Regions from separate parts of the Ochrobactrum quorumnocens genome, predicted to be linked through region 4. Evidence: riboswitches for the same ligand, from Rfam matches in the RefSeq annotation. Region 4 holds a riboswitch; each other region holds the start of a gene.
The links. A riboswitch is a leader RNA that binds a small molecule or an ion and turns the genes downstream of it on or off. The one in region 4 is predicted to bind cobalamin.
Positions count from the first base shown of each region.

Region 1: another riboswitch for cobalamin. It lies ahead of nrdH (glutaredoxin-like protein NrdH); the one in region 4 lies ahead of CES85_RS01050 (ABC transporter substrate-binding protein).
Region 2: another riboswitch for cobalamin. It lies ahead of CES85_RS16215 (CbtB domain-containing protein); the one in region 4 lies ahead of CES85_RS01050 (ABC transporter substrate-binding protein).
Region 3: another riboswitch for cobalamin. It lies ahead of CES85_RS16400 (TonB-dependent receptor domain-containing protein); the one in region 4 lies ahead of CES85_RS01050 (ABC transporter substrate-binding protein).

Region 1 is NZ_CP022603.1:1,297,201-1,302,322, forward strand. It holds gene nrdF (class 1b ribonucleoside-diphosphate reductase subunit beta) at 1-543, opposite strand, end outside; gene nrdE (class 1b ribonucleoside-diphosphate reductase subunit alpha) at 558-2,777, opposite strand; gene nrdI (class Ib ribonucleoside-diphosphate reductase assembly flavoprotein NrdI) at 2,753-3,172, opposite strand; gene nrdH (glutaredoxin-like protein NrdH) at 3,199-3,420, opposite strand; cobalamin riboswitch at 3,714-3,931, opposite strand; gene CES85_RS06140 (SDR family oxidoreductase) at 4,032-4,862, opposite strand.
Region 2 is NZ_CP022604.1:1,378,825-1,383,946, forward strand. It holds gene cobN (cobaltochelatase subunit CobN) at 1-518, opposite strand, end outside; gene cobW (cobalamin biosynthesis protein CobW) at 522-1,571, opposite strand; gene cobU (bifunctional adenosylcobinamide kinase/adenosylcobinamide-phosphate guanylyltransferase) at 1,576-2,109, opposite strand; gene CES85_RS16210 (CbtA family protein) at 2,115-2,840, opposite strand; gene CES85_RS16215 (CbtB domain-containing protein) at 2,929-3,117, opposite strand; cobalamin riboswitch at 3,169-3,407, opposite strand; gene CES85_RS16220 (cobyric acid synthase) at 3,429-4,892, opposite strand; gene CES85_RS16225 (isobutyryl-CoA dehydrogenase) at 5,075-5,122, shown strand, end outside.
Region 3 is NZ_CP022604.1:1,422,705-1,427,826, forward strand. It holds gene CES85_RS16390 (FecCD family ABC transporter permease) at 1-41, opposite strand, end outside; gene CES85_RS16395 (ABC transporter substrate-binding protein) at 34-873, opposite strand; gene CES85_RS16400 (TonB-dependent receptor domain-containing protein) at 887-2,752, opposite strand; cobalamin riboswitch at 2,894-3,116, opposite strand; gene CES85_RS16405 (ABC transporter permease) at 3,214-4,326, opposite strand; gene rbbA (ribosome-associated ATPase/putative transporter RbbA) at 4,328-5,122, opposite strand, start outside.
Region 4 is NZ_CP022603.1:180,484-185,605, forward strand. It holds gene CES85_RS01035 (tripartite tricarboxylate transporter permease) at 1-1,465, opposite strand, end outside; gene CES85_RS01040 (tripartite tricarboxylate transporter TctB family protein) at 1,478-1,975, opposite strand; gene CES85_RS01045 (Bug family tripartite tricarboxylate transporter substrate binding protein) at 1,972-2,922, opposite strand; cobalamin riboswitch at 3,161-3,401, shown strand; gene CES85_RS01050 (ABC transporter substrate-binding protein) at 3,570-4,598, shown strand; gene CES85_RS01055 (FecCD family ABC transporter permease) at 4,595-5,122, shown strand, end outside.

The sequences.
Region 1 (5,122 bases), 890 kb from region 4:
ATACATCGGCAGATAAAAGCCCGAATAAAACAGGAAGCTTTCCAGAAACACGCTGGCGATCTTCTTCTTCAGCGGATCGTCAGAGCGATAATTATCGAGAATGAGTTGCGACTTCTTCTGCAGGAACTCGTTTTCTTCCGACCAGCGATAAGCGTCATCAACGTCTGGCGTCAGACACAGTGTCGAGAAGATCGACGAATAGGAACGCGCATGAACCGCTTCCATGAAAGAGATGTTCGACAGAACGGCCTCTTCATGTGGCGTTGCGGCATCATCCATAAGCTTCACCGAGCCGACGGCATTCTGGATCGTGTCAAGAAGGGTCAGGCCGGTGAAAACGCGGATAGTGAGCTGCTGCTCTTCCGGCTTCAACGTTTCCCACGACTGAATGTCGTTCGACAGCGGCACTTTTTCCGGCAACCAGAAATTGCCGGTCAGACGGTTCCAGACCTCAAGGTCCTTATCGTCATCGATGCGGTTCCAGTTGATAGCGCGCACGAGACCAGGCTTTTTGGAAGGGTTGGATTTGAATTGCATATTCATTGGTTTCACCTTGGTCATAGGGCGCAGGATACGCAGCCTTCAACCTGCGTCCCTTCTAGCGCCATCTGGCGCAAGCGGATGTAATAAATGGTCTTGATGCCCTTCTTCCAGGCATAGATCTGTGCCTTGTTGATATCGCGCGTGGTGGCGGTATCACGGAAGAACAGCGTCAGCGACAAGCCCTGATCGACGTGCTGGGTAGCCGCAGCATAGGTATCGATGATCTTTTCCGGTCCGATCTCGTATGCGTCCTGATAATATTCCAGATTATCATTCGTCATGAAAGCAGCCGGGTAGTAAACGCGGCCAATCTTGCCTTCCTTACGAATTTCGATCTTGGAAACGATCGGATGGATCGAAGAGGTCGAATGATTGATGTAGGAGATCGAGCCTGTCGGCGGTACGGCTTGCAGGTTCTGGTTATAAAGTCCGCCTTCCATGACGGCCTTCTTCAGTTCCTGCCAATCTTCCTGCGTCGGGATGGCAATACCTGCATCTTCAAAGAGTTGGCGCACCTTGTCGGTCGCAGGCTCCCAGACCTGATCGGTATATTTGTCGAAATATTCGCCAGAGGCGTATTTTGACTTCTCAAAGCCCTTGAACGAGCTGCCCTGTTCGATGGCAAGGCGGTTAGAAGCTCGGATAGCGTGATAAGCCACCGTATAAAAGTAGATATTGGTGAAATCGACGCCTTCATCCGAACCGTAATAAATACGCTCCCGAGCGAGATAGCCGTGCAGGTTCATCTGACCAAGGCCAATGGCATGGCTCTCGTCATTGCCGCGTGCAATAGATGGAACTGATCCGATGTGGCTCATGTCGGCAACAGCCGTCAGCGCGCGGATCGATGTTTCAATCGTCTTGCCAAAATCGGGGCTATCCATGGCTGCTGCGATATTGAGCGAGCCGAGATTGCAGGAAATATCCTTACCCAGATATTCATAAGACAGATCATCATTAAAGACGCTGGCTTCACTGACCTGAAGAATTTCCGAGCAAAGATTGCTCATGGTGATACGGCCATCGATCGGGTTGGCGCGGTTCACCGTGTCTTCGAACATGATGTAAGGATAGCCGGACTCGAACTGAATTTCCGCCAGAACTTGGAAGAAGTCACGTGCATTGATCTTCTTCTTGCGAATACGGCCATCATTGACCATTTCGCGATATTTTTCGGTGACGGAGATTTCCGTCATCGGCACGCCATAGACGCGTTCAACGTCATACGGCGAGAAGAGATACATATCCTCATCGTTCTTGGCGAGTTCAAAGGTGATATCCGGGATTACCACGCCAAGCGACAGCGTCTTGATGCGGATTTTCTCATCCGCATTTTCGCGCTTGGTGTCGAGGAAGCGCATGATGTCGGGGTGATGCGCGTTCAGATAAACGGCGCCTGCACCCTGACGTGCACCAAGCTGGTTTGCATAAGAGAAACTGTCTTCCAGCAGCTTCATTACAGGGATGATGCCCGACGACTGGTTCTGGATCTGCTTGATTGGTGCACCGGCTTCACGGATATTGGTAAGGCTCAGCGCCACGCCGCCGCCGCGCTTTGAAAGCTGCAAGGCGGAGTTGATCGAGCGGCCAATCGATTCCATGTTATCTTCAACACGCAGAAGGAAGCACGAGACGAGTTCGCCACGCTGCTTTTTACCTGCATTGAGAAAGGTCGGCGTCGCTGGCTGATAACGGCCCGCAATGATTTCATCGACCATTTCACGCGCATGTTGTTCATTGCCGCGCGCAAGCGCAAGCGCAACCATGCAGACACGGTCTTCATAGCGCTCAAGATAGCGCTGACCATCAAAGGTCTTCAGCGTGTAGCTGGTGTAATATTTGAACGCGCCAAGGAAAGTCGGAAAGCGGAACTTCTTGTCATAGGCATGATCGAAGAGATCGCGCACGAAATTGAAGGAATACTGGTCCAGCACTTCGCGCTCGTAATAGCCTTCGGTGACCAGATAATCGAGTTTTTCACGCAGATTGTGAAAGAACACCGTGTTCTGGTTGACGTGCTGAAGGAAATACTGCTGCGCGGCCTGACGGTCGCGTTCAAGCTGGATTTTGCCTTCATCGTCATAAAGGTTCAGCATCGCATTGAGCGCGTGATAATCGAGCCCGGTTTCAGGCAGCTTTGCTGCCTTGCTTGCTGCCGACGCCGATGGCTCCTGCTTTTCCGATGAGGCGACCGTCTCGCGCTCACGGGTCAAGGTTGTGTCTGCCGTGTCCAAAATCGTTCCATCCCGTCTCTAACATTGCCAAGGTCTTCGTCAGTTCCCAAAAGCTCGAAACGATAGAGGTAGGGAACCTGACACTTGGTAGAAATGATCTTACCGGCGAGGCCGAAGGCTTCACCGAAATTGCTGTTTCCTGCGGCGATGACACCGCGAATGAGGGATCGGTTATCGGCATCATTGAGAAACCGAATGACCGGCTTGGGAACAGCGCCTTTCGCACCGCCGCCGCCATAGGTGGGGGTTACGAGCACAAACGGCTCATTCACCCGTAACAAGCCAGCATCGTCTTCATAGCTTTCCAGCGGAATGCGTTTTGAGCGCATTCCCAGACGCATCACAAAACGATGCGTGTTCTCTGAACGACTGGAAAAATATACGATCTGGCCCATTGCGAAATCCCGACAGCGATTGGGCTTTATGCGAGCGAGCTGATCATATCCGGACGGAAACCAGCCCAATGGGTTTCACCCACAACAACAACCGGCACCTGACGGTAGCCGAGACCCTGAACGAGATCGTACGCATCGGCATTGGCGGAAATGTCGATGACATCATATTCAATGCCCTGACGGTCGAGTGCGCGAGTGGTGGCGGTGCACTGGACGCAGGCGGGCTTGCTATAGACGGTGACGTTCATTTTTTCCTCACTGGGGATCGGTTGTATCGGTTGCGACTTACTGGGATGAAGACGCAAAATAACGCTCACGCATTATCGAATGCGTGCAGAAAGACTCGGAAACTGGAGAAATGCGGCTCGCCCGAGTGGCAAACCAAAAGTACTAGCCCGTAAAGGGCGGACCGGAACTGTTTGGTCTCAAATTACTCGACATGCTTGTCACCCCGAAGCTTTGGAGGGGATATTCGGGGGCAGCAACAGACATGGCAAAACGCTGCCACATTCTATTACGCACCAACCGGACACCCCGCCCGTGGACGTTCACGTTCAAGGCAGGTCTCCTGGCTCACGACTCACCGCTTTGGTCCGCCTTCCCGGTTTTAACCAGTGGCATATGGACGTAAAGCTCATCGCTTACAGTTGCGGGGGCAGCTACGGCATAACCACATCCATCATGAATGCAACGCACCGTATTCCCATCTTCGCTTTTTGATTCTCACGAATCGCAAGAACCTTGAACACAAGATATAGTATCCGAAGTTAAAAAGTCGTCAATGGATAGACGGTTCAAAAAAATTAAATATGGGCTTTAATGAGGGGCACCTGTGAATAGCAGGGATATCTATCAGGCTTCACTCACTCGGTTTGATAGGCTTGGGCCGGAACTCGGGTTTTATAGCCTTCAACGCCATCCGATCCACAAGATGTGGTGCAATCAGCTTCAGCCACCGACCAAATCGCATCTGCCGCGTCATCAACACCTCGCGTTTGCGGCGACTGATTCCCTCGAGCATCAACTCGACCGCCTGCTGGACGGACATCATATTGTCTTCGCGAACACCGCTCACACCCAGAGCAGAGCCACTTGCCCCATAACCAACCTTGCGGATGTCGGTTTTCACCACACCGGGATAAATTATTGTCACCGATATGCCGCTCGGTTCCAATTCCGATCGCAGCGCCTCACAAAACCCGGAAAGTGCAAACTTGGTGCCGCTATAGGCTGAGCGTCCAGGGACCCCAATCAGCCCCGCAACTGAGGAGACAGCAACGATGCGTCCTTTGGTTTTAGCTAGATATGGCAGTGCTGCATGGATAGGCCAGATGCTGCCCCAGTAATTGAGCTCCATCAGATCATGCATCCACTGCAAGTCTTCCGGTTTGATCTCGGCAAAATTGGCGTGAGCTGACATGCCCGCATTGACGATCAGCGTATCAATTTGCCCGAAAACGGCAGCGGTCTTTTCTATCAGAGCAATGCAGTCCTTGCGATCAGTCACGTCAGTCGGCACCACCAGAACCCTGCAGCCCGACTGATCAAGTTCCCCAGCAAGCGCTTGCAACTTATCGACATTACGCGCCGCCAGAACCAGTGCCGCCTTGCTGCCATCGCGTATAGCGGTCTGACGCGCAGCCTCAGCTCCAATCCCGTCAGATGCTCCTGTTATGATTGTTACTTCCATGACAAGCCCCAGCTCGATTGAATGAAAATACGACGCCAAGTTACAGTTGCCGTCTTGTAACGTCCAGCGTTCCGAGAAGAGCCTGTTGCAAGCAGTTATGTGTTCACGTGAGCGTTATTACCCTCATTGGTCGAAGGGATAAATTGACAGTCAGGCGTCCTTTCCTGTATCGATCTAAATAATCCTGAACATTGTTCAATATATCGAACAATTAAGAAGAGGTCCTCCCAAGCATCTCTTCAAACGACCGGTGCATCGGC
Region 2 (5,122 bases), on a different replicon from region 4:
GCTCCTTCCGGTTTTTCGGAATCTGAAATCAGGGCAGTGCAATAGCTCAGAAACGCGATCGTATTCGCCGTTCCGCCTTCAATCAAATAATGCCAAAGCGCCTCGCGTTCTGCGCTAGACACATTGGAAAACCTGTCCAAACCATAATCGGGCTTGTCATCTCCCGGCAGCACAACAATTTTTGCCCCATGCGCAAGCGCGGACGCATGCAATGCCTCAAGCCCATAAGGCCAGTAAGTCTCGCCGCCTATGATGCGCACCACGATCAGCTTTGCATGGCGCGCCGTGCGCTCCACATAGCTATCAACCGACATCGGATGCGTGAGACTCAAGAAATTGGCGAGTCTCAGACTTGGCCGTATGCTTGGCCCGCCCTGCACAAGCTGATTAGCTTGGGCAAGACTGGCCAATTCGGTGTCGGCAGCGGAAAGGAACAGTATGTCACCCGGCGTCTGGCCAAGATCGATGGCCTCGTTGCCGTCGTTAATCGTACCTTTCTGGGCAAGTAAAAGATGCATGGATTAAGCGGCGTCTTTCACCGCTTCGGCAATTGCCACTTCATCAATGTCATGTAGACCGATGACGACGAGGCGCGTTTTGCGCTCCTCGCCAGCACCCCATGGGCGATCGAAATAATGTTCGATACGCGGACCAACCGCCTGCACAACCAAACGCATCGGCTTGCCCGGTACATCGACAAAGCCCTTAAGACGCAGAACATCGTGATCGGCGATGACAGTCTTTAGCTTTTCTGCAAAAGCCTTTGGATCGGCAACCGATCCGGCCTCAACAATAAAGCTCTCGAACTCATCGTGATCATGCTCATGACCATCAGCATGATGGATTTCATGATGCGATTTGCGATTGGCAATATCGTCTTCCGTGCCCACACCAAGACCGAGCAGTACATCGGCACCGAGCTTGCCGAAACTTGCAGGCACCATGTTGACGCGGCGCGATGAACGCTCTGCCACATCGGCTTTCACCTGATCAAGCTTAGCCGCATCGATAAGATCAGACTTATTTAGAACGATGAGGTCAGCCGCATGAATCTGGTCCTCAAAAAGTTCCTCTAAAGGGCTTTCATGATCAAGAGATTCGTCCGCCGCACGCTGCGCATCGACCTTGTCGTGATCGTCAGCAAAACGACCTTCGGCAACGGCTGCAGCATCAATCACAGTCACCACACCATCGACTGTAACCTGTGTCTTGATTTCCGGCCAGTTGAAGGCTGCGACCAACGGCTGCGGCAGGGCAAGACCCGAAGTTTCAATGACGATATGATCAGGACGATCTGCACGATCCAAAAGCTTGGTCATTGTTGGGATAAAATCGTCTGCCACGGTGCAGCAGATGCAGCCATTGTTCAGCTCAATGATATCTTCCTCGCGGCAAGTCTCGATGCCGCAACCTTTCAAAATACCGCCATCAACGCCCAGATCACCAAACTCATTGATAATGAGCGCAATCCGCTTGCCATTGGCATTTTCCAACAGGTTGCGGATCATCGTTGTCTTGCCAGAACCTAAGAATCCCGTGATCACGGTTGCCGGTATCTTCTGACCATGCATCGAATTATCCCTTCATTTTGAGCGGCAATCCTGCCGCCAGAAAATAAACTTCATCTGCCGCTGTAGCCACCGCCTGATGCAAAAAACCGACATGGTCGCGAAATTCCCGCGCCATACGATTTTCCGGCACAATGCCCAGCCCTACCTCATTGGAGACGAAAGCAACCGGGCCGGAAAGCTTTGGTAGTGTGGCAACGAGAACATCAGTTGCATTCGCGATGTCCTGCTCTGCCATCATCAGGTTGGTGATCCAGAGCGTCAGGCAATCAACCAGCACGAAGCGGTCATTACCTGTATGTTTTTCAAGAGCGCCCACAAGATCAAGCGGCTCTTCTTGCGTTTGCCATTGCGGACCGCGCCGGTCGCGATGCGTTACGATACGGCTTTCCATTTCAGAATCGAACGCACGTCCTGTCGCCAGATAAACAGGCTGAAGCCCGGACGTCTCGACCATTGTCTCCGCAAACGACGATTTTCCTGAGCGGGCTCCGCCAAGAACGAATGTGATTTTCGCATTTTCATTTCCGGGCGAAGCCATGTTTATCAGCCTTCGACTTCCGATTTTGCGTAAGTCTGAATGAACCAGCCAAGTGCCAGGCCGATTACCGCCCACATGAAGAGATTGGTCGCAAGAGACGCGACAGCATATTGCGAGGCAAGCAGCGATGGAATTGGCGAGGAAATATCTTCAGGATGCGGCGCGCCGTAAAGATGCGGCGCAACGATCAGAACCAGACCAAGGATCTTGGAAATGACCTCGCCGCGAAGAACCAGCAAATAAATGCCGACACCGCTCAGAACGACTGTTGAAAGCCACCAGAGCTGACGTTGCGCCAAATCTGCAGCAGGCATAGCCGGCAATTCCGGCGAAAGCCCAAGAGCTGGCAGAAATGCGATCGCAAAGAAACCGGCCATCCCCCAGAAAATGCCGTTTTGCGGCGTGATACGTCGGCCAAGCAGCAATGCAACACCGCCAAGCAACAGCGCAAAGCCTGCGCCCGCGACAAGATTGGCAAGAACCGTGTTGCCGAGACGGCCAAATGGCAGTTCGGCTCCAGCTTCTTCGCCTTCGCTGGCTGCAGGCGCAGCAGCAGCATGATCATGTGGCGCGGCAGCTTCCACATCACCATGGCTATGACCGCCACCGGCGTCTTCATAGGTTTCCGCCTGAATGATCAGCGGCACAGTCTTTAGATACATCGCAGGCGTGACCAAAAGCCCAGCCAAAAGGCCCGCAGCAAGCGTAGCCAACAAATAACGGATCAACATTTCATACCCTCAACAGCAATTTCGCTCAGATGGCCGTCCACCATCGAGCGTTTCAATGCACCAAATCGTACAAGCTTGATCGAGCAGCTTAGTGGCAGGGAAAGCCGTAGGAATGACGCGTGTCATGCGCCGAATCATGCAGCGTATCTGAATGCGCAAGACCGACGCCGTAGATCAGGAACGCGCCGAGCATAAGCGACACCACCGCCGTACCAAGACGAGCAGCAAGGGGTAGAGGGAGGGTAGTTGAAAGTGAATTTTCTTTACGCGCAGCCATGACAACCTCCGTGCAGGCAGCTGGGAAAACCTCCCATGGGGTACGGACACAATGTCCTTCACGCAGCAGGCAGGTCTCCTGGCTCACGGGTCGTAAGGAGTGAAGCACCTTCCCAGAAACCAGTCGATGGTTTCCAGTGGTTGCCGGTTGCCCGGCCTGCCTCATCCCTCTCCGTTCTACAGTCGCGGGGTCGGCTGCGATAAAGACGCCCGATATGGGTCCGTCCGTCGCATTCCCTTTTGGTATTGCCGAGATTCGTCCCGGCAAAAACCTATTGCGTAAAAGGACACTAGGCTTTCGCTATGACGGCGTCAATCGAGTGCGAACAGCCCATCGATATCGAGACACCGCTCCAATCCGTCGGCCAGCTCATCAAGTGCTGCTTCTATGCTCGCGCGATAGTTTATGCCCGAACCACTGACGCCGAGAGAAGCCAGAAACTGGTGTCTGTATGCATCGGCACCGAACACACCATGCAGATAAGTGCCCATGATCCGGCCATTCGCTGATACCGCTCCGTCATCATGGTCATCTATCCGGGCAAACGGTCGAATAATATCTGCGCTCCCCGTGCTGCTTATGCTGCGGCCTATATGGATTTCGTAACCTTCAAGGGCTGTATCAAAAAGCATCGAGCGAGCCGCGACATTGCGCACTACTTTTTCCGGCTCCATGACCGTCTCAACATCGAGCAATCCAAGCCCTTCAATCTCGCGAACCTGCCCTTCGATACCGTCAGGATCACTGATGCGGCTTCCAAGCATCTGAAATCCGCCACAAATACCAAGAACATACCCCCCGCGTCGCACATGAGCATGAAGATCATGCTCCCAACCGTTTTCTCGGAAGGCAATCAAATCGGCTATCGTGGACTTTGTTCCCGGCAGAACGACAAGGCCTGCGTCATTGGGCAAAGGCTGACCAGGCGGAACCATGACAACTTCAACCTGTGCTTCCGCCTTAAGTGGGTCAAGATCATCGAAGTTGGCGATACGCGGCAGCATTGGCACTGCTACTTTCAGCGCCTGGGCATCACCGCGCGTTGCCCGTTCCAGCACGACCGAATCTTCTGCTGGCAAACGCGACACTGCTTTGAGCCACGGGACAACGCCGAAAGAACGCCAACCGGTAAAGTCTGTGATCGCAGTCAAGCCATCATCGAACAGCGAAATATCACCGCGAAACTTATTGATGAGAAACCCACGCACCATCGCACGGTCTTCTTCTGACAAAATTGTGTGCGTGCCGACCAGTGAGGCAATCACCCCGCCCCGGTCAATGTCACCCACCAGCACTACCGGCACATTGGCTTGCGTCGCAAAGCCCATATTGGCGATGTCACCAGCGCGCAAATTGATCTCGGCAGGCGAACCGGCCCCTTCGATCAGCACAAGATCAGCACCGTCGCTGACCTTTGCGAAAGATTCCATCACCGCCGCCATTAGTTGCGGCTTCAACTGTTGATAATAGCGGCCGCGTGCCTCGCCCCGCACCCGCCCCTGAACAATCACCTGACTGCCCATATCGGTCTGCGGTTTCAAAAGAACCGGGTTCATGTGAAAAGATGATGGTACACCGCAGGCCAATGCCTGCAGCCACTGTGCGCGGCCAATTTCGCCGCCATCGTCACTGACGGCTGCATTATTGGACATATTCTGTGGCTTAAATGGCCGGACTATCAGTCCGCGATTGCGAGCAACCCGGCAAAGACCTGCAACAAGCACGCTTTTGCCGACATCCGAACCCGTTCCCTGAAACATGATCGCGCGTGTCATGCCCCGTGCCTATCCCAAGTTTCTACGACTGGCAATCGCTGCTCCTTTCCGCAAGTTTATATGCAAAAATGCGCATCCGATTATTACAAAAGTGAGCAACATTATTCCAATAGGGCGTTGGCAGTCTGACAAGGTTGTGGTCTAGTCGCCATAGGAAGCGCGGTGCTCATAGGGAGGAAACCATGGATACGGCGGACCAGAATCAATTCGAACTCAACGAAGACCAACTC
Region 3 (5,122 bases), on a different replicon from region 4:
AGTACAAACAGCAGAAGATAAAAGCGACTTGATTCAGTCACGCGCAGCCTCCGCGAGTTTCGCCACAGCCTCAACGCTGAACGGCCCGCCACACACTGTCAGATTATCGTTGAGTGCCACTGTTCGTGTATATCCTTCCAGCGCGCGCAATGCGGGATGCTCGAAATTCTCGAAAGCCAGAGCTGGTGGTCGACCGCGTGATCCGCGCACCAGAATATCAGGCTTTTCCATAATCAGCATTTCGAGCGGCAGCATAGCCGAGCCGCGAACACCGGCTTTGTCGGCGATATTGTCAAGTCCGGCCAGACGGATCGCCTCATCAATCAGCGTACCGCGCCCTGACGTATAGCTGTTTGCATAATAAAGCGCGACGGTGCGCTTATGTTCGGGCCGTTTGATTACTGAGAGTGCCGCGTCCATCGCAGCAATTTGTTGATCTGCTTCTTCTTTGCGCCCCAACAATTCACCCATTCGCTTCATATGTGCCCTGATATCTTCAAAGGAACGTGCAGGCGCAAACTCCTCAACCCGCACGCCGAGTTCACGCAGCAGTCCAACTGTAGCCCGCGAAGAGAACGTGCCTGCCAGCACCAGATCAGGCTTCATGAGAAAGACCTCTTCCGCCTGTCCATGATTAATCGGAAGCTGCTTTGCCTTCTCGATCATCACCGACAAAAGCGGGTCTCGCGACAAGTATGAAACCGACTGCAACTGCGTGCGATCAGCCAGCAGCAACGCCAGCTGATCGGTACAGACATTGATCGATACCACCCGCTTAGGGATTTCCTGCGCTTGCGCTGAATGAAACACAGCGAGAAACAGGCATGCCGCAAGGCAAAGCCTGATTTTCCATAATCCTTGCTGCAGTTTCATACTGTGCGTCTCATCAGAAATTCCGCGTCAGCCCGACATTGAAGCTGCGCCCCGGCGCATTATAGCCAGAGGTGGTCTGGTAATCCTTGTCGAAAATATTCTCCACAGAGAGTTTGAGCTGAGATTGTTTGTCGATTTCATACAACGCGATGAAGTCAGCCGTCACATAAGGATCAAGCTTGTTGGTATTCGCAGCACTGGTATAGCGCGAGCCGCCGTAACGCATCCTTGCGGTCAGATCGAGCTTCTCAATCGGCTTGAAGTTCACCTCCGCCGTCGCTTTCACCCGTTCGCGATAGGCCAGATCATTATCGGTATCTTCATCTAACGGACGTTTCAGATCGATGGAGCCTTTAAAGCCCCAGCTATCATTAAAGCGATGGGTAAGTGTCGCGTCAAAACCCGTAACCTGCGCCCGCGCAATATTATAGGGCAGATAGGAAGGTGCTGTGCTTAAGATCGCATCGCGCAGCCATGTTTGATAAAAAGCCATATCAAGGCTTGTGTTGGCGCTGGCCTGCCAGTTGAGGCCAATCTCGTAGGAGCGCGATTTTTCCGGTTGCAAATCGGCATTGGCAAAGCCGGGATAATAAAGCTCATTGAAGGTAGGAGCACGGAAGCCCGTTCCAAACGACGAACGCAACACGAGATCAGGCAGGATTTCGTAACTCCCACCGAGATTATACGTCACAACGTCGCCAAACTGCTCATTGTAGTCATAGCGCACGCCGCCATCAAAACGCAGCGCATCATATTCAAGCGAATATTGGCCGAACACCGCTGCCAGATTGCGGCTTGTCTCGGCATAAGCAGTCGTTGCATCCACCTCTTCGCGATAAGCCTCAACACCACCCGTCACCACATGCGAGACATTACCGGTATCGAACTGCTTTTCTGTGGAGGCAAATACCCCATAGCGTTTTGTTTCAAAGCGGTCTGAGCCACTGACGCCCTTGCGGAAATTCCTACTGTGATCGAGGCCTGAGCTGAATTCAATCGTCGAGGACCAGTCTGAACTGTGATCGACCCGCGCGCCAAGCTTGCCGCTAAAGGCGGTTGTGTAAGCTTCGTTGGCCGACGGCGCTTTTGCATCATATTGATTGCGTCCTCGGCTCAGAAGACCATCGGCATAAATCTTGCCCCAGTCAAAATCCTTCGACAGCGCGAAGTTGAACGATCCCTGCAGGAAACCATCGCGATCAGGCTCATAACCAAAAGCTTCGGGAGTCGTGAAATTATAGCCCTGCGTGCCGGTCACTGCCGCACCAAAGGCATAATCGATACCATCTTTGCTGCGCCCTTGCAGAGAGCCGGATACATAACCGCCCCATGGGTGCGTTACACCTGTTGTCACGCTTCCGCAGAAAGAGCGCTCGCCACACGCTCCGCCCTGCTTGGTGATAATGTTGATGACGCCGCCCATCGCATCGGCACCGTATTGCGAGGAATGCGCGCCTTTGGCGATCTCGATACGATCAATTGAGCTCAACGGAATATTGGAAAGCGCAGTCGCCCCGGTGGTCGCCGAAGCTGTTCGCACGCCATTCACCAGAACGACTGTCTGTTTCGATGACATGCCCCGAATATAGAGATTGGAAGACGATCCCTGTCCGCCATTTGCGGTGATCGAAATGCCCGGATAATATTGCAGCAGCGATTGGAGATCCGGTGAAGCAGAGCGCTCAATCTCGGCCTTATCAATCACCGTGACGGAAGACGTTGAACGCTGCAACGATGTCGCGCGGCGCAGCGGCGTTACAACAATCATGTCAAGCACGACGCCATCCTGTGCATTTAAGTTTGTCTGTGCGATAGCATCCAACGGCACCGCCACCAGAATGGTCGATGCGAGATATGCAGATAATTGGAGAATATGCATTAATTTCTACTTCCTGCGCGCAAGCTTTGCTTCACCGCAGGTGTCAGAAATCAGGGCGCAAGCTCCCTGTCTTTGTCCCACGGCAACATTTCACAATGTCACCGCTACGGACGGCCGCGACTGAACACCCCTCGTGTCAGCCATGGGTGACTGGATACGGCAGGTCTCCTGACTTCCGGGTCTTCATCGGTCCTCCGCCTTCCCGAACACGAATGCTCAGTGGCTATAATCGTAAGATACGATCATAGGAGGATGACTCTCCGGTTACAGTTGCGGGGGCAGTCTCGGCATCAGCAATTTAATGCTTCACCGTGTTCCCTTTTCATCCACCCTCTCGGGCAGAACCGTTTCCTGAAGCGAGCGATAGCAAGGGGAAGGAAGATTATCAACTGCAACAATGTGCCCCATCTGAATCACATTCAGAACGAAGTGATTCAGATTGTTGAATTGCAAAGGTTTTCCTATCTCAAGAAATCGCGGAAGCGACGCAGCGCAAAGAAGAAAAGTACACTGCCAATTACAATCATTGCCAGCAATTGCGGCCACACAACACTGAGCCCTGCACCACGAAACAGCACCGATTGTGCCAGCATCACAAAATGCGTATTGGGTGCTGCCAACATAATGTTCTGGATGATTTCTGGCATGCTCTCGCGCGGTGTTGTGCCACCCGATAGCACTTGCAGCGGCAGCAGAACCAACATCAACAAAAGGCCGAACTGCGGCATGGAACCGGCAATCGTTGCGAGAAAAATACCAAGACTGGTGGTCGCAAAAAGCTGCAATGCAGCCCCTGCCAGAAACAGCGTCAGTGAACCGTTGATCGGCACCGCCAAGATACCCTGAACCACCACGATCAGCGAAAAGGCCGTAGCGACCAACACCACCATCCCCATCGACCATACCTTGGAGACCATGATCTCAAGCGGCGTTACCGGCATCACCAACAGATGCTCGATGGTGCCATGCTCGCGCTCACGGATAAGGGCTGCACCCGTCAGAATAATTGAGAGCATCGTTACCGACGAGATCACGTTGGTGATCGCGCCAAACCAGCCCTTGTTCAAGTCCTGATTGAACCTCGCACGCAAATTGAGGCCAACGGGCGTTTGCGTGTCTTCGCGATAGCGATTGAGAAACTCTGTCACTTCGCTTGACACAATCGACTGCACATATCCACCGCCCGTAAAGGCCTGGCTCATGCGCGTTGCATCGACGTTCAGCTGGATTGTTGGCGAACGTCCAGCGAGCAGATCACGCTGGAAGTTCGGCGGAATATCGAGTGCGAATGTGTCAAGACCAGCATCCATGCGCTTATCCATCTCGTGAGACGAGATAAGTTTTGGCGGCACGAAATATGGCGGATAAAACGCGGTCGTGATCCGACCCGAAACCGGCGACTGATCCTCATCGACAATGGCGATAGCCGCATTGTTGAGGTTTTCAGGCATAGCCTTCGCCGCCGTATAGATTGCGAGCGTGAAGGCATAGACGATGAGAAGCAGAAGCATCGGATCACGCGCTAATCCGCGCAGTTCCTTCACACCAAGCTGGAAAATATTGGAAATCCGCATCTCAGCCCGCCTGTTTCTTGAGGAGAACAATGCCGAGAACAGTAAGCACCGGAATCGCAATCAGCAGCGGCAGGAACGACCCCGCCAGATCGGAAAAATCGAGAGCCTTTGAGAAAGTCCCGCGCGAGATCGTCACGAAATAAGTTGTCGGATAAATCTTCCCGATAAAAGCACCCGCCCCTTGCAGCGACGATACGGGGTCGATAATGCCCGAATATTGCACAGCAGGAATGAGCGTCAGCAATGCTGTGCCGAAAATCGCTGCAATCTGGCTATTGATAAAGGTCGATATCACTAAGCCCATGCCAGTCGTGATGATGACATAGAGCAGCGCTGCTGTGGCATAGGTCAGGAAGCTTCCGGTAAATGGCACGCGGAAGATGAAGACCGCAAAGGCTGTCAGCATCAAAAAATTGAGGAAGGCCAGCGCGATATAGGGCAACTGCTTGCCAAGCAGAAACTCGAATTTCGTGACTGGCGTCACATAGAAATTGATGATCGAACCGAGTTCCTTCTCGCGCACCACGCTCAACACCGCGAGCATGGCCGGGATCATCAAAAGGAGAAGCGGAATAACTGCTGGAACCATAGCCACAAGGCTCTGCACGTCCGGATTATAGCGATAGCGAATTTCGAGATTGAAATTGCCAACGGTAGCAGCGTTTCCATAAAGCTCGCGCGCCTTTTGCGTCATCCAGTTGGCGTGCATGCCCTGTACATAACCACGTACGGTTTCTGCACGCGTCGGCATCGCACCATCAATCCAGGCCCCCACCTCAACCGGACGACCACGCGC
Region 4 (5,122 bases):
CGAGTGCCAATGCGATCAACGTCACCGACACCCATGAGTTTATCAGCGTCATTGGGTTTCCCTGACTAATCTGCAGTGCCTGGCGGAGGCTTTTCTCTGCCATCGGCCCAAGAATAAGTCCCACGACGACAGGAGCAATCGGGTAGGAAAAGCGCCGGAGCACATAACCGAGCAGGCCGAATGCCAAAAGCAGGCCAAGCTCGAACGAAACCGGAAGGCCGAATAGCATCGATGTCGATGCATTGGCGCCAATGGTGCCGAGTGTGGCGAACACCAGAATACCCGCATAAAGCCAGTGGCGTGGGATGGTGAGCATCTTCACCCATAGACCGATAAGCGGCAGGTTCAGAACCAGCAGCATCAGATTGGCGACCAGAAGACTTGCGACAAGCCCCCAAACCAGTGGAGCATTTGTCACAAAGAGCAACGGTCCGGGCTGCAGACCGAATTGCTGGAACCCGGCAAGCATGATTGCAGCCGTCGCTGTCGTTGGCAGCCCGAGCGTCAGCAAGGGTACGAGAGTACCTGCAGCTGATGCGTTGTTCGCGGCTTCCGGCCCTGCAACGCCCTCGATCGCGCCTTTACCGAACTCTTCCGGATGTTTGGAGAATTGACGTTCTGCCGAATAGGAAAGGAAGCTCGACACGTCTGCGCCGCCTGCAGGCATTGCGCCGATAGGAAAACCGATTGCCGTTCCTCGCAACCATGGCATCCAAGAGCGCTTCCAGTCATTCTTGGTCATCCAGACAGAGCCTTTGACCGCAATAACTTCATCGTCAGGGCTCAATTTCTTGGAAACGACTGCAAGCGTTTCGCCGATGGCAAAGAGTGCCACCGCAAGCGTGGTAACATTGATGCCATCGAGAAGGTTCGGTGTCCCCATCACAAGACGTGCCTGTCCGGTCAGTTGATCGATGCCGATCAGGCCAAGCGTCAGGCCGACGAAAAGTGAGGTGAGGCCGCGCAAAGTGGAATCGCCGAAAGCTGCCGACACCGTCATGAAAGCGAGCAGCATCAACGCGAAATACTCGGATGGACCGAAGGAGAGGGCGAACTTCACCACCCAGGGGGCAACGAATGCCAATGCCAGAGTAGCGATGAGCCCTGCAATAAATGAGCCGATGGCGGCGGTCGCCAGTGCTGGCCCTCCACGCCCCGCTCGGGCCATTTTATTGCCCTCCAATGCCGTGACGATGGAAGCGCTTTCTCCAGGCGTGTTGAGCAGGATCGATGTGGTCGATCCTCCATACATGCCACCGTAATAGATACCCGCGAACATAATGAGCGATCCAGCAGGATCCAGCTTATAGGTAACGGGTAGAAGCAACGCCACAGTGAGTGCGGGACCAATGCCCGGAAGCACCCCAACAGCCGTACCAAGTGTGACGCCAATCAGCGCATAAATAAGGTTCGCTGGTTCAAGCGCCACCAGAAGTCCGTTGGCGAGAAGAGTGACAGTATCCATTGTTATCTCGCTCTAAACCAGATGCTCAAGCCAACCTGATGGCAGCGAAAGCTGCAGGCCGCGTGCAAAAATGAACCAGATTGCGAATGCAAAGACGATGCCGACAGGGACGCTGATCCAGAACTTGCGATAACCAAATCCGCGCGCCGTTGCCGCAAAGAGCAAGCCCGTTGCAATGGAAAAGCCCAGGGTCTTCATCGTCAGCATTTGAATGACCAACCCACCGATGATCCAGGCCATCGGCGCAATTTCCTGATGCTCGCGCTCTGGAAACTCACCCTTAAATGCGCTGATCACCGTCCATATAGACAGAATGAACAGTCCGGCTGCGATGATGTAGGGTACTGTTTTTGGCCCGACCGGTGAGTACGAAAGAACGTTATTCCCATAGGCCGTGGACCAGGCAATTGCGACAGCAACCGCCCCCAGAATGAGGGCGATCACAAGAGCTGCGTAATCTGGCGCCGTTTCTGTGGAACGGCGCTCTGCCTGCTGTTCAGGTCCTGTCATTTGACGAGGCCGATTTCCTTGAGGATAGTTTCAGTAGACGCCACGTCTTTGGCAAGTTGTTCCTTGAACGCATCGCCTGCGAGATAGGTGTCGGCCCAGCCTTTATCCTTGAGGGCCTTCTGCCAGGATTCCGACTTCACCATCTTCTCAACATCGGTGTTGATGCCCGCTACCTGTTCCGCAGTAATGCCGGGAGCAGCGCCCACCATGCGCCAATTCTGGATCGAAACGTCAACGCCGCTTTCCTTAAAGGTCGGTGCGTCGATGCCCTCAACCCGTTCGTCACTGGAAATACCGATGATGCGAAGCGTGCCAGCCTTGATCTGTGGATCAAACTCGCCGTAGCCAGAAATGCCCACGGTGACCTGATTACCTAGGATAGCAGCAAGTGCCTCACCGCCACCAGAGAAGGCGATGTAATTGACTTTGGTCGGGTCAACGCCAATGGCTTTGGCGAAAAGTCCTGCGGTGATGTGATCCGTGCCGCCAGCAGAACCGCCACCCCAGGAAACAGAACCGGGATCGGCTTTGAGCTTGGTGACGAGATCACCCAGATTTTGAATATCTGAAGAAGCTGGAACAACGATGGCTTCATACTCGCCGGTAAGGCGAGCAATCGGAGTGATTGCATCAAGATTTACGGGAGAATTGTTGGTCAGAATTGCGCCGACCATGACATATCCACCCACAATAAGCTGGCTCGGATCACCTTTGTTCTGATTGACAAATTGGGCAAGGCCAATGGTGCCACCTGCACCCGGAACGTTAATAACCTGAACGCTACCGGAAATCTTTTCGTCCTGAAGCACGCTTTGCATTGTGCGTGCTGTCTGATCCCATCCGCCGCCCGGTGCTGCTGGTGCTAGAACCTTATAATCTTCCGCCGAAGCTGCTCCCGCTATCGCGAGCGCCGTCACGGATGTAATGGCCAGAATCCATTTACGCATAAATCCTCCCTGAATGCACTTGCGCGCATTTTGCTGCTGTCTTTTGACAGCCCTCCTCAAAATCCTCTGCTTCCCGGGCAGAGACTCTTGATCTGGAGACTACAGCAGAGAATTGCAATATACCAGCAAGGTTCCCCTCAACTTTTTACTCGTTTGACAGTATTAGCAAAAAGTCTGATGCGACGGTTTTATATAGCCGATTAAGTCTTCGGCTTCGCTTGACGCGTATAATACCAGAATGTAATACAGTTACGACGGTTCCCCCGACCGAGAGTGAAGGGGATTAATAGGGAACACGGTGAGGACGACCCAAAAGGGGCCGAGACCGTGGCTGCCCCCGCAACTGTAAGCGGATTGCCGTTCATCCTCGTGACGCCCCAAAAGCGTCATGCCACTGAGTCACTTAAAAACGGCTCGGGAAGGCAGATGAACAGCGAATATCCGCAAGCCAGGAGACCTGCCGTCTAACGTAGTCCATTGTCACGGGCGGGGATGCCCGGAGCAGGAGTTGGTTATGACAGCTTTAAACGTCGTAAGACGTCGCCTCCCATTGTCATTCATATCCCCGGATATGTCAGTCTGCTTCATGCGCCGGATCGCTTCCGCCGTTTGATGCGGCTTTTTCTCATGTCATTTCGGGGATTTAAATGAAACTTTCAGGCCAAGTGCCATTTAGCGCACTTCTGGGCGCAGTCGCTCTTTTCGCAACCAGTTTCGCAGCGCAGGCAGCTGAAACCCAATATCCGCTAACACTGAAAAACTGTGGTCGCGATGTAACCTTCAAACATGCACCGGAGCGGGCAGTGGCCGTTGGTCAGAGCAGCACCGAGATTCTCTACAGCCTTGGCCTCGGCGACAAAGTTGTGGGTACGGCCGTTTGGTTCGGCCCAGTCCTCAAAGGCTTTGAAGATGTGAATGCCAAGGTAAAGCGCCTGGCAGATAACGATCCGAGTTTTGAAAGCGTACTGGCGCAGAAGCCAGATATCGTTACAGCGGATTTCCAGTGGCACGTTGGCCCAATGGGCATTGTCGCAAAGCCGGAACAGTTCGAAGAATTAGGTATTCCTGCCTATACATCGCCTTCCGATTGCGTTGGCAAAGATAATTCAGGTGGCGGCGATGGTATTCGCACAGCGCCATTCACGATGAATATCGTCTATCAGGAAATCGGCGAACTGGCTCAGATCTTCAATGTACAGGATCGTGGTGAAAAGCTGATCGCAGACCTCAAGGCACGTGAAGACGCGGCCCGCCAAAAGATCGGCTCCTCCGATGGCAAGCTCTCAGCGGTTGCATGGTTCTCAAGCACGCAGGTTGATGCTGATCCGTATGTTGCCGGTAAGTTCGGCGCTCCTGCCTATATCCTTTCTGCACTCGGCATCAAGAATGTGATTGAGAGTGAAGAAGAATGGCCAGCCGTGGGTTGGGAAACCATCGCCAAGGCGGGGCCGTCGATGATCGTTGCAGCAAAGCTGGATCGTCGTCGTTATCCTGCTGATGACATTGCAGTCAAACACGAGTTTCTCAAGTCTGATCCAGTGACGAAGTTGATGCCTGCTGTTGAAGACGGGTATGTTTTTGATATCGATGCGCAGTCGATGAGCACGTCGCTGAGAGTGATCGAAGGCATTGAAACGCTGGCTGCTGATATCGCCGGTTCGGATATGAACAAGTGACGTCAAAGGCAGCCACGGCAGGCATTTCATTAAAAACCACGATGAGTTCCCGGGTGCTTTGGGGAGCACTTGCGCTCGTCCTGCTCTTTGTTGCTTTGTGGCTGGGTGCTGCCATTGGCGAAACCGCAATACCTCTGGACGTGGTGGCTAAAACCATCGCCAACCGCGTCTGGAATGCCGGTTACCCACTCGCGCCGATTGATGAAGGTATCGTTTGGAGCTATCGGCTGAGCCGTGCTGTTGTCGCAGCTTGCTGCGGTGCGGCACTGGCCTTGTCAGGTGTGGTTCTGCAATCGCTTCTCCGCAATTCGCTGGCTGATCCCTATATTCTGGGTATTTCTGCCGGGGCTTCAACGGGGGCAGTGAGCGTTGCTATTCTCGGAATTGGTGCTGGTGTGCTCTCGTTGTCAGTGGGAGCGTTTATTGGCGCAATCGTTGCTTTTGTTCTCGTTTCCCTGCTCGCATTGCGGGCAGGGCGCGGAAACAGTGCGATCATTCTAGCCGGCATTGCGGGTTCGCAGCTT